DNA from 2 places in the Ammoniphilus oxalaticus genome. Region 2 is predicted to be linked to the other one. Evidence: riboswitches for the same ligand, from Rfam matches in the RefSeq annotation. Region 2 holds a riboswitch; the other holds the start of a gene.
The links. A riboswitch is a leader RNA that binds a small molecule or an ion and turns the genes downstream of it on or off. The one in region 2 is predicted to bind S-adenosylmethionine.
Positions count from the first base shown of each region.

Region 1: it holds a riboswitch for S-adenosylmethionine, as region 2 does, so the genes downstream of both, BEP19_RS00285 (aminotransferase class I/II-fold pyridoxal phosphate-dependent enzyme) here and metK (methionine adenosyltransferase) in region 2, are expected to answer to the same signal.

Region 1 covers NZ_MCHY01000001.1:52,103-58,068, forward strand. The annotation lists gene BEP19_RS00270 (sensor histidine kinase) at 1-461, shown strand, start outside; gene BEP19_RS00275 (hypothetical protein) at 507-1,682, opposite strand; gene BEP19_RS00280 (TVP38/TMEM64 family protein) at 1,778-2,350, shown strand; SAM riboswitch class I at 2,420-2,548, shown strand; gene BEP19_RS00285 (aminotransferase class I/II-fold pyridoxal phosphate-dependent enzyme) at 2,648-3,769, shown strand; T-box leader at 3,832-4,067, shown strand; gene trpS (tryptophan--tRNA ligase) at 4,145-5,146, shown strand; gene BEP19_RS00295 (DUF3905 domain-containing protein) at 5,228-5,560, shown strand; gene BEP19_RS00300 (pyrimidine-nucleoside phosphorylase) at 5,627-5,966, shown strand, end outside.
Region 2 covers NZ_MCHY01000010.1:52,050-58,015, forward strand. The annotation lists gene BEP19_RS15095 (DUF4430 domain-containing protein) at 1-872, opposite strand, end outside; cobalamin riboswitch at 1,006-1,198, opposite strand; SAM riboswitch class I at 1,327-1,479, shown strand; gene metK (methionine adenosyltransferase) at 1,611-2,819, shown strand; gene BEP19_RS15105 (sensor histidine kinase) at 3,242-4,411, shown strand; gene BEP19_RS15110 (response regulator) at 4,433-5,134, shown strand; gene BEP19_RS15115 (glycosyltransferase family 2 protein) at 5,191-5,622, shown strand; gene BEP19_RS15120 (ATP-dependent helicase ComFA) at 5,902-5,966, shown strand, end outside.

The DNA of each region.
Region 1 (5,966 bases), on a different contig from region 2:
TAATTGAACGCAGTATTTCGTTATTTGAATTTGAGTTTATTCGTTTAAGCATCGAACAAGATGTCCTAATTGAGCCCCGCGCGCTTGTTTTAGGAAATGGCAAGGAACTTGAACAGACATTTATTAATATTATCAAAAACGCGTGTGAAGAGTTTCAAGTATCACCCGATCAAAAAAACAAAACATTGAAGATTTCTTGTATTGTTAAGCAAGATAGAATCTTTATTCTCTTCTTCAACAATGGGAATCCGATTAAGCCGGAGGCGGCAAAAGATATCTTCAATCCTTTTTTCACAACGAAAGAGAGTGGGACAGGGCTAGGTTTAGCGATTTGCAAACAAATTATTGAAGCGCACGGCGGGAAAATTGTGATTTATCCGGAAGTGGACGGAACGGCAGTTGAAGTCCGCTTGCCAAGATATATCGGGGAATCCGATGAAGAAGAATGGCTAGAATCGTAAAGATTCTCACAAAAAATAACCTTGGCTAAGGCAGCCAAGGTTATTTTACCTTTGGACGAAGGTTAGTCCGATCACCCCGAGCGTCGCGATGATACTTGTTAGAAACAAGATGATCCACAGCCAGATCGAGATGGACAACGTCAACCATTGCATGAGCCCCGCCAAAAACAGAAACAAGATCATTAATACAGAACCGATGGTATAAAGAGAAGCAGACACGCGCAATATTGGAAGTTGTCGATGGCGAAAGACCGCTTCTTTTACAGTCAGATACAATAAAAAACTGCTAACACCACCTAATAACGTAAGGTGGAGATAGGCGATGATCACTTGTCGGTTTGTGTAAACGAGCTGGGCCATGGCAGGCCAGGCCCCGACCATTTCAAAAACAGATTTTACAAGGAAGCTACTGATGAATAACCCGAGCAGTAATTGAAGCGAACGATTCGTTTCTTGGCGTATCGAGCGCAATATATGAAAAGCAAACAAGAGCGTCGCCGCAAATTGACCGATGCCTCCAACGCTCATTCCGATGGTTTCAAGCGCGTTAGGCAACGGCAGCCACATGATTGATATAAAATAAGCAGGGAAAACACTAGCTAATAATAAGTAAAAGACAGTCGTAGACTGCCGATTCATAAATAAGTAACACAAGCCAAAAATAATAAAAGTAAACGAACCGTTATATTGAAAATGGAGATAAAAATATAATAACAGATCAAATAAGTCCGCAGTGTTCTTGCCCATCATTCCAATGGCAGCGATGCCCCAGGGGCCAATCGATGACAGTACATTTAAGAGAATGCCTGTATGAAAAAACAGTTTAACGACGGGCGGAATCGATTGTCGCTGATTTGTAAAGTAAAGATAAGCAAAATAATAGGATATAAAAATATGCAAACTAGAAAATAAGATGGAAAACAGTCCATATCCTTGCAAACAAAAAGAGATGAGCATGCCTGACACGGAAAAGTGGAGCGCGTAATATAGAAAATGAAGTCTTCTGCTGTTCCACATCGAAGCGGTCATTGTATATTGGATTAGAAAGGCAGCTAAAATAAAATAAACCCAACCTAGAAAGGCGACGTGGGAATGGGCATGGACAAGATGCATGAAGGGGATCTTTGGCAGAAACGGCAGGAACATTTTTAGCCGCGCTACAACGCCAATGATTGAAATAAAGATAAAATAGAATAAACCAGATAGAACCCATTTTTTCATATAAACCACCAGATCCTCATTTTTAGTCTAAATTACAGGAAGGACAACCTTTGGTCAACTGACTCAACTATAAAAGGAAGGGTAGCGAGCGCATCATGAATCTTGACGTTGAAGATATTTTACAATGGATTGAAGCTTATCAACGCTTAGGCGTGATCGTGGCCTTTTTATTACCCGTCATCGAAGCCTTTATCCCCGCTCTTCCACTGATCGCAATTGCAACGGGAAGCGCCGCGGCGTTTGGCCTATGGAAAGGATTTTTGTTTACCTGGCTTGGCGCTTGCGCAGGATCGATCCTTGTCTTTTGGCTTGTTAGAAAGTTAAGAGGCACACGAACGCATCTCTTTTTCAGGAAATACCGAACGATCGTGAAAACGACGAGTTGGTTTGAGAACCGTGGTTTTTCCGTGCTTTTTCTGTTACGATGCTTCCCTTTTTCTCCGTCCAGTTTAATCAATGTGCTAGCCGCATTATCGAGATTGCCGTTTCACACGTATTTTTGGGCGACTTTACTTGGCAAAGGAGTCATGATTTTTATTATCTCCTTTATCGGGGCGGATTTGCCCGCGATGTTGCGCGAACCATGGAAACTACTGTTTATCGCTTTGTTAATTGCAGCCTTATGGTTATTCGGTAAAAGGGTGGAAAAACAATACATATCAAGGTGATCAGCTTAGTTTGACATAAAACGGATTGTTACATATAATAACTGTGATCAACAAGTTAACAAGTGAATGCTCTTATCAAGAGAAGGTGGAGGGACTGGCCCGATGATGCCCGGCAACCGACCTAATGAACGCTTCGCAACGTTTGTTATGGCACGGTGCTAATTCCGACAAAATGAAGTTCATTTTGAGAGATAAGGGAACTGCGATGTAAACCCAGCTCCTTTCATCAGATGAAAGGAGCTTTTTAGTTTGTAGTTAAGCAAAATAGCGATAGATGGCATAGGGGGAGGACATAAAGTGGATTTAGAAACGATTTTAGCTCAGATCGGTAATCGCAAAGAAAAGAAAACAGGGGCGATTAGCTTTCCTGTCACTTTTTCAACGGCGTATTTGCACCCAGGATTAGGTGAAAGCACCGGCTTTGATTACATACGCACGAAAAACCCAACGCGCGTTGTTTTGGAAGAGGCGATCGCTGAAATTGAAGGCGGTGATCAAGGGTTTGCGTTTAGTTCGGGAATGGCGGCAATTCAAATTTTGTTTGGCCTATTTAAGCCGGGGGATCATATCATCGCTACGCATGACTTATACGGCGGATCTTACCGTTTGTTTGAACAAGTCTGGCGACGATTTGGAATTACGTGTAGTTACCACGACATTCGCGATGGCGCGGATTTACGCGATCACCTTCGTCCAGAAACGGCTGCCGTGTTTATCGAGACACCGAGCAACCCGATGATGATCACAGTTGATACGGAAAGCATAGCTGCGGTGGCGAAAGAGCATGGGGCATTAACGATTGTGGACAACACGTTTTTGACGCCATATTACCAAAGGCCAATCGAACAAGGGGCGGACATCGTGTTGCACAGCGCCACCAAGTACCTAGGCGGCCATAACGATGTGCTAGCAGGCTTAGTCGTCACAAAAGGCAAGGAGCTATCGGAAGAAATGGCCTTTCAGCAAAACACGAGCGGAGCCGTGTTGTCGCCTATGGATAGTTGGTTGTTAATTCGCGGTATGAAAACGTTGTCGTTACGAATGGAAAAGCATACAGAGAACGCGAAGCAGTTGGTTTCCTTCTTGGAAGGTCATTCGTTCGTCGAAGATGTGCTTTATGCGGGTGTTGGCGGGATGATCTCGTTCCGAGTTAAAGACGCGGCAATGGTTGCCCCGATTTTGAAAAATTTAAAGTTAATTTCTTTTGCGGAAAGTTTAGGCGGGGTTGAAAGTTTGATGACGTACCCTGCGGTACAAACGCATGCGGATATTCCAGAGGAGATTCGCCAAAGAGTCGGTGTGTGTGATCGCTTGCTGCGTATTTCAACGGGAATCGAGAGCGCCCACGATCTTCAGCAAGATTTGGAGCAAGCTTTGCAAGCTGCGTCCCATGTGTTGAAACAGGCGTCTGTCGAATAATCGTTAAAACCGCATGGCTTGCAAAAAGAGGTTAGATTCGCGTAAAATAAAAAAAAGATAAATACACGGCTATGAAGAAGAAGAGTAGGGATCGTTTCTGTTTATAGAGAGTCAGTGGGTGGTGGAAACTGATACAGGGCGTTCCGCGAATGGACTTCTGAGCTCCAAACCGAAACCGCTGCGGAAATAGGCTTTGGCGAGATGATCTTCACGTTATCGAAGAGAACTTAAGATATTTGATTATGGTTTGATATGTAATCAAATAATAAGGGTGGCACCACGGTCCTTCGTCCCTTGCGGATGGAGGATCTTTTTGTTTACTTAACCTTGTTAAATGAGTATTCTTACCCAGGAAATAATGGAGGCGTGAGTCATATGTCTAAAAAGAAAATATTCTCAGGTATTCAGCCGAGCGGGTTGCTCACACTGGGCAACTATATCGGCGCGATGAAACAGTTTGTTGAACTACAAGATGAGGGCGATTGTATTTTTTGCGTAGTCGATTTGCATGCGATTACGGTGCCGCAGGAGCCAGAATTATTGCGACAAAATGTTCGTTCGTTAGCGGCTATGTTTTTAGCGGCGGGCATTGATCCGCAGAAAGCAACGTTAATGGTTCAATCGCATGTAAAAGAGCATGCGGAGTTAGGCTGGTTGATGCAATGTACGGCTTACATGGGTGAGCTGGAGAGGATGACCCAATTTAAAGACAAGTCGGAAGGAAAAGCCGCCGTAAACGCCTCTTTATTTACATATCCAGCGTTGATGGCCGCTGATATTTTACTTTACGACGCGACACATGTTCCGGTTGGAGACGATCAAAAACAGCATTTGGAGTTAACGCGCGATTTGGCTCAGCGGTTTAATGGACGATTTGGCGAGACGTTCACGATCCCAGAGCCGATCATTCCGAAAGTGGGCGGAAGAATCATGTCGTTGGATGACCCCAGTAAAAAGATGAGCAAAAGTAATCCGAATGAAGGTAGCTTTATCTCTTTGTTGGATGAACCAAAGAAAATTGTCCGCAAAGTGAAGCGAGCGGTAACCGATTCGGAAAATCAGATCCGTTTTGATGAACAGGAAAAACCAGCAATTAGTAACTTGCTGACGATTTACGCGCTCGCTTCTAACCAAACAATCGAGCAATTGGAATCGCAATACGACGGTATTGGTTATGGCGCGTTCAAAAGTGATGTCGCTGATGCGGTTGTGTCCCTGCTAGAACCGATGCAACAACGGTATCAAGAATGGATTGAATCAGATGAATTGGATCGTGTTTTGTTAGCCGGCGCTGAAAAAGCTGCAGAATATGCGGAACAGAAAATGATTGAAGTCAAACAAAGGATGGGCTTGATTCCAAGGGAGACCCTAAAATAAGAAAAAGTCTATTTTATCCAGCATTGCGCAGAGTTGCATGGTTCAAACTAAAGGTATCTCTGCCAAGAAGAGGTGATATAGATGAGCAAGCGTCAAAAAGAGCTGGAAAAGAAAAATCCACATCAGATACATGGACCTTCAAAAGACAATGTTCCCGTCGAACAAACAGAACCGTTTGTCAATGAATTCGGTGTCGTGATCGGGGATCATTTTTATGATTCCGCGCATTCCCCGTTAAATAACTGGAATGTGGACGTGGACCCCGCGATTATGGCGGGTGATCAATGGGTTCATCCGACGAACGATATCGGTTGGAACACGGCTGAAAATCAGGAGTTGCTGGAAAACGGTCTTCCGTCGCAAGGGGCTCCTTTCATGCACCCAACCAAAGATGTCGGGTACCGTCGGGATTAGAAACGAGCAAAACGGGCTGGCGCCGCAGAATCCAGCCCGTTTTTTTAAAAAGGGAGGCGCGCTTCGTTGAGAATGGTCGACATTATTGAGAAAAAGAGAGATGGTCAACAACTGTCGCAGGCGGAAATTGAGTTTTTGATCAAGGGCTATACCGAAGATAAGATTCCAGATTATCAAATTTCCGCGTGGGCGATGGCCGTTTACTTTCAGGGGATGTCCGCGCGTGAAACCGCAGATTTAACAATAGCGATGGCGGACTCGGGCGAGCGGGTGGACTTGAGCGCAATTAAAGGAATAAAAGTAGACAAACATAGTACGGGCGGGGTCGGTGACACGACGACACTTGTGTTGGGACCGCTTGTCGCCGCCGCGGGGGCTCCTGTCGCTAAGATGTCGGGAAGAGGGC
Region 2 (5,966 bases):
TTCGCGGTATCTAAAGCAATGAGAGCAAAGAAGCTAATGTTAATTGAAGGGTTCGAATAATTTTGCAATTCTTTGACTAGGTTATTTCCGCCAAAAGATGTCGGATCGTAACCTAATGATTGAATAGCTAAAATAGATTTTGGAATTTGCCCCTTGTTCGCTATTAAATTTCTATCTAGTAGAACTTCCGCGTAAGAATGATCATTGGTGGTGTAAGGACCGCGATTAATATCTTCACCTAAGGAGTTTAGCGCCAGTACTACATCATCATTTCCTGGTACCCCTTTTTCGCGGTAATAGTTAATTATTTTATTTGTAGCTTTTTCTATTTCTTGCGTCAGTACATTGGTATCTTCTATCTCCGCGTTGTCTTTGGGTTCATCGACTTCCTCTTCGTCTTGGTCCCAAGTCCCCCATTCCGTATAATACACAACGATCTCATCATCGTCTTGCACTGGGAATTGAGCCATTCCAAGGTCATAAACTCTTTCATCTAAGGTTTCATTTCGATAAACGCTATACAGCCATCCACCAGTTTCGTTCGAGATAATCTCGTTAATGGCCTCAATGTAGGGGGTGTCATACGAATGATTCACTTCGTAGGTTATATCCTCTTCATCTAAAACTTCGATCAACGCATCGTAGGCTGTAGTTTCCCGACCTTCGATATTCTCTAACGTAATCGGTCTTTCTAGGATCACGTCATCTTTGGCTTCAACACGAATTGAGACGGTTGTTGTATTCTCGGTCGTTACCTGCGCATCAACTTCTACCCCATCCGCCTTAACCAAGCCAGCTGGCGTGATCAGCGAAAAGATCATCGCAAACATGACCAACCACGAGAGCCATATATGTTTCACTTTGTAATTCATTTCTTTCCTCCTCATTTTTTGAATTAAAAAGACGCCCCTACAAAAAAAGAGGACGTCTCGATTGATCATATTACAAAATGACGCGTGTTTAGATCGCTTTCAACAGCCACTCCCTATAACCCGTAGGTGATGTGTCTATCTTTATCTAGCGGCAGGTCTCCTGACTTAGCGTCAACTCGCTTGTTTCTCCTTCCCAACCTTAATATGATCAGTGGACTTTTTGAAATAGCGATCAGCTTCACAGTGGCGGGGACCGTGTCGGAATTGTAACCGACTTCCCTTTTAAAACACGAATAAATAATGTTACCGATAGAAAAATATATGTAATTGTCTACGGTGATCATAACCTAGGGTGTTATTTTCTGTCAATATCCGATCGTTTACGACAAAGGAGCAACTGTCGGAAAAGATTGACAAGCTTTCTGGCATCCGCTATTCTTAGTCAGAACGGATACTCTTATTCCGAGAAGGCATGAGGGACTGGCCCGATGACGCCCGGCAACCTACGAACTGAATTCATATTTTTCCATAAATAGGGAAGGATAGAATGAGGCCGTGTAAGGTGCTAACCAGCAGGATGAGTTTTATTTGTCCTGGAAAATAAGAGGTAAAAAGGATTTGAACGCGATAACCTTTTTCCTCACGGGGGAAAAGGTTTTTCTTTTTTATCGCCTCTTGATTATTCGGAAAGTAACCCGTATCTATATAGCTATTTTTTGAAGGAGGTACGTGAAGTATATGGCTTTACAAAAAGGACGTCATCTTTTCACATCTGAATCTGTAACGGAAGGACATCCCGATAAGATTTGCGACCAAATTTCGGACTCGATCTTGGATGCGATCTTGGAGCAGGATCCTAATGCGCGGGTTGCCTGTGAAACGGTTGTTTCAACGGGGTTAGTGTTAGTCTCTGGGGAAATTACGACAACCTCTTATGTCGATATTCCAAAAGTGGTTCGCGAAACGATTCGCGAGATTGGTTATACGCGCGCAAAATATGGCTTTGACGCGGAGACATGCGCGGTGCTTACGTCGATCGATGAACAATCCGTTGATATTGCGCAAGGGGTCGATCAGGCGTTAGAAGCGCGTGAAGGCCAAATGACCGACGAGGAGATTGAAGCGATTGGAGCAGGGGACCAAGGGTTAATGTTCGGTTTTGCTACGAATGAAACTCCGGAATTGATGCCTTTACCGATTTCCTTGGCTCACCAATTGGCTCGTCGTTTGACGGAAGTTCGGAAAAATGGAACGCTTACTTATTTGCGTCCCGACGGTAAAACGCAAGTAACAGTTGAATATGATGGGGACAAGCCTGTTCGCGTTGATACGATTGTCATTTCTACGCAACACGATCCTGAGACAACACTGGAGCAGATTAAGGCGGATCTACATGAGCATGTGATTGGGCCAATTGTTCCCGCGCAATATTTGGATGAGGCGACGAAATACTTTATTAATCCAACAGGACGTTTTGTAATTGGTGGACCGCAAGGCGACGCGGGTTTAACCGGACGTAAAATTATCGTGGACACGTATGGTGGTTACGCTCGTCATGGCGGCGGCGCTTTTTCTGGAAAGGATCCGACGAAAGTGGACCGTTCCGCGGCGTATGCGGCGCGTTATGTGGCTAAAAACATTGTTGCCGCCGAGTTAGCCGAAAAGTGTGAAGTGCAACTCGCCTATGCGATTGGGGTTGCCCAACCGGTCTCGATTAGCGTCGACACGTATGGCACCGCTCGGATTTCAGAGGAAACGATTGTGGAATTAATTCGTAAGCACTTTGACCTGCGTCCAGCGGGTATTATTAAAGAGTTGGACCTGCGTCGTCCATTTTATCGCGCGACCGCGGCTTATGGTCACTTTGGACGGACCGATCTAAACGTGCCTTGGGAGCGAACGGATAAAGCGACATTATTAAAAGATGAAGCGAAAGCATTCGTGTAGGCTGCGATTTAAACGACAACTTTATTTTTTGAAAAGGGCAGATGAACGTATTCGTCTGCCTTTTTGCTTTTTTCAAGGCATGGAAGTAAATTTACTATGTACACTAGTAATAGAAGGTTAAACAGGTTAAGTTTTTGTGTGAGAATGTTTGCTTGAGGAAAGGCCCCCATAAATAGAAAGTCCCTTCCGAAGCATGTGGATGTAGGAGAGTCGATGCAGCTTGGGATAATCACTTTGGGCTAACTTTCCTTTTTATGGTTAGAAAAGTTAGCATTTGTTGATATTTGAGAAGCGAGTCGGTATGATTTTAACTATACTAAATAAAGATCTAGTACCTTTCTGAAGTAGTTTGGATGAATCATTTCATAACAAACAAATGAAAAAATAGTCGCGTCGTTGAGGGCGTGATGGGATAAAAGGAAGTGAGCGTAACTTTGCCATTAAATATTGATCTCACTCACTTGGATGATGTTTTAAAGAAGACGATTTCAACAGTGGAAGGCAGTAAGGGTCAAATTTTTGATATTGCCGAACAAGCGCGTCAGGAAAGTTTGTCGGCGACGCAAGAACTTGAACGAATACAACGTGATATCACGGACTTGTTAGAGTCCAACGATAGACTGGAAGAACAGTTCCAAGCGAGTCGGAGGCAGTTGGCTAATGTGAGTAGAGGTTTTGAACGGTATGAAGAAGCCGACGTTAAACAGGTGTACGATATTGCCAGTCAGCTGCAAGTAGAGTTATCGATCGCCAGGGAAAAAGAGTCTCACTTACGAACACGGCGCGATTCCTTGGAGCGACGATTGCGGAATCTGGAAGGCACCATTGAAAAAGCGGATAATATTATGGCCCAAATGCAGTTTGTGTTAACTTTTCTTTCGGGTGAGTTGGAAAATATTAACATAGCCTTTGAGTCGGCCGAAGAACGACGGATGTTCCCGATGCAGATTATCCAGGCGCAAGAAGATGAGCGTAAACGGGTCGCTCGCGATATTCACGATGGTCCAGCTCAATCGATGGCTAACGTCGTCGTTCGCAGCGAATTTGCGGAGCGTATTTTAGCTCAAGGTCGGATTGAAGAGGCCCAACAAGAATTGAAAGATTTGAAAGAAACGGTGCGCAATACGCTAGGTGAAGTGCGTAAAATCATCTTTGATTTGCGTCCGATGGCGCTTGATGATCTTGGCTTGATCCCGACGCTTCGAAAATACGTCGACGACTTTGGTCAGCGGCACCACATCGGTGTAGAATTAATAACGGGCGGAGAAGAACAGCGCTTGCCTTCCACGGTGGAAGTTGTCACGTTTCGCATGATCCAAGAGGCAATGAACAATGCGGCCAAGCATGCTAAAGCAGATCATGTCCTCGTTCGATTGACGTTTTCTCCCAATTGTGTAAATGGAGAAGTGCGAGACGATGGAATCGGCTTTGAATATAAAAAAAAGACAGGCCAGCCGTCGTTTGGTATTATGGGAATGAAGGAAAGAATGAAACTGCTACGTGGCGAGGTAGAAATAGAGTCTTCGCCAGGAGAGGGAACGAGTGTAACTTTTACCATTCCGTTGCAGGCGGAAGTAGGCATAGTAAGTTGAAAAAATAAGGGGGGATAACGAATGGAAAGCACAATTTCAATTGTCATTGTCGATGATCATCAACTTTTTCGCGAAGGCATCAAACGCATTTTAGAAATGGAACCCACTTTTGAAGTTATCGGAATCGGGTCCAATGGCGAGGAAGCGTGTCAACTAGCGGAAACGTTAAAGCCGGATGTGTTTTTAATGGACATTAACATGCCTATTATGAATGGCGTCGAAGCGACTGAGCGCATTAAAGCGATTGCGCCAGACAGTAAAGTGATCATTCTATCGATACACGATGATGCAAACTACGTTCATGAAGTTATTGCGTCAGGAGCTTCTGGTTATTTGTTAAAAGAGATGGAATCAGACGCGTTAATCGAGGCAATTCAAGTTGTCGCGGGTGGAGCGGCGTATATTCATCCAAAGGTGACGGGAAAGCTGATTACCGAATACCGACGCTTAAGCACGTTGCAAGAAGGGTCTGAAGTAGCTCATGTGGAGGTTGGGAGCGATGAGACGGGAGACAGCCCGTTCACTGCCTTAACCCCGCGGGAAAGAGAAGTATTGCAGCTGATGGCGGAAGGTCGCAGCAACAAAGCGATTGGCGATTCCTTATACATTAGTGAAAAGACCGTTAAAAATCACGTTTCAAGCATTTTGCAAAAGCTCGTTGTGCAAGACCGCACACAAGCAGTTGTTATTTCCATCAAAAATGGCTGGGTAAAAATCAGCTAACATTCACCCTCGGCTCCGTTGCGGAATATCCTAATAGCAAAAAGGGAGGGGTATCCGTGATCGCGACGCTAATCCTTTGGTTATTTGCTGTCTACGGGGTATTCACCATCCTTTTTCAATGGATGATGCGTTACAATCCGTACGCTCGGGGCCGTGAAGCATGGAAAGTCCACCTGCTCGTGCATAATTCTGAAATTTGTTTGGAAGGAGCGATTCGCTCGCTCGTTCACCTTTCGCGTCTAAAAGGACAGCCGTTACAGCTCGTCGTTTGCGACTATGGATCAACGGATCAAACAGAACGGATCTTGCGAACATTTCAAAAAGAAAACCCTTACTTATTCGATCAGATAGAAGTAGTAACAAAAGGAAGCTATTGTCTCATTTCCATGGATGAAACAGAAAAAAGGGATTTCTGGATGACAATCGATCTGCGAAGTAATGATGTACCTTCTGGCGGCGGAGGTGGAGCCACTCTTCAGACAACTTAAAATATGAATTCGTATGCATCCAATTTGGGTGTATTTTTTTTGTCCTTTTAGGCTGAAAGGGACTTTTTCATTTATCGGCAAAAATGATACCTTCAAAGGGAATTTAATTAAAACTCCATTAATACGAATGGCGAGAGGCGCGGATTTTTTGAAGCGGCATTGGAAAGTAACGTTCGGGTAAGGGCGTTGTTACGAACAATGTTTTAACGTTGTGGTGTGGGTGAGGAAAATCTGAATGTAAATTTCGCCAAAGCAAAGTGGGGTAGGGAGGGAATCATATTGTCTTTCTTTGGTTTTATTAGCTATGAGGCTAACGGAACGCGTTACCTAACTTCTGATTTATC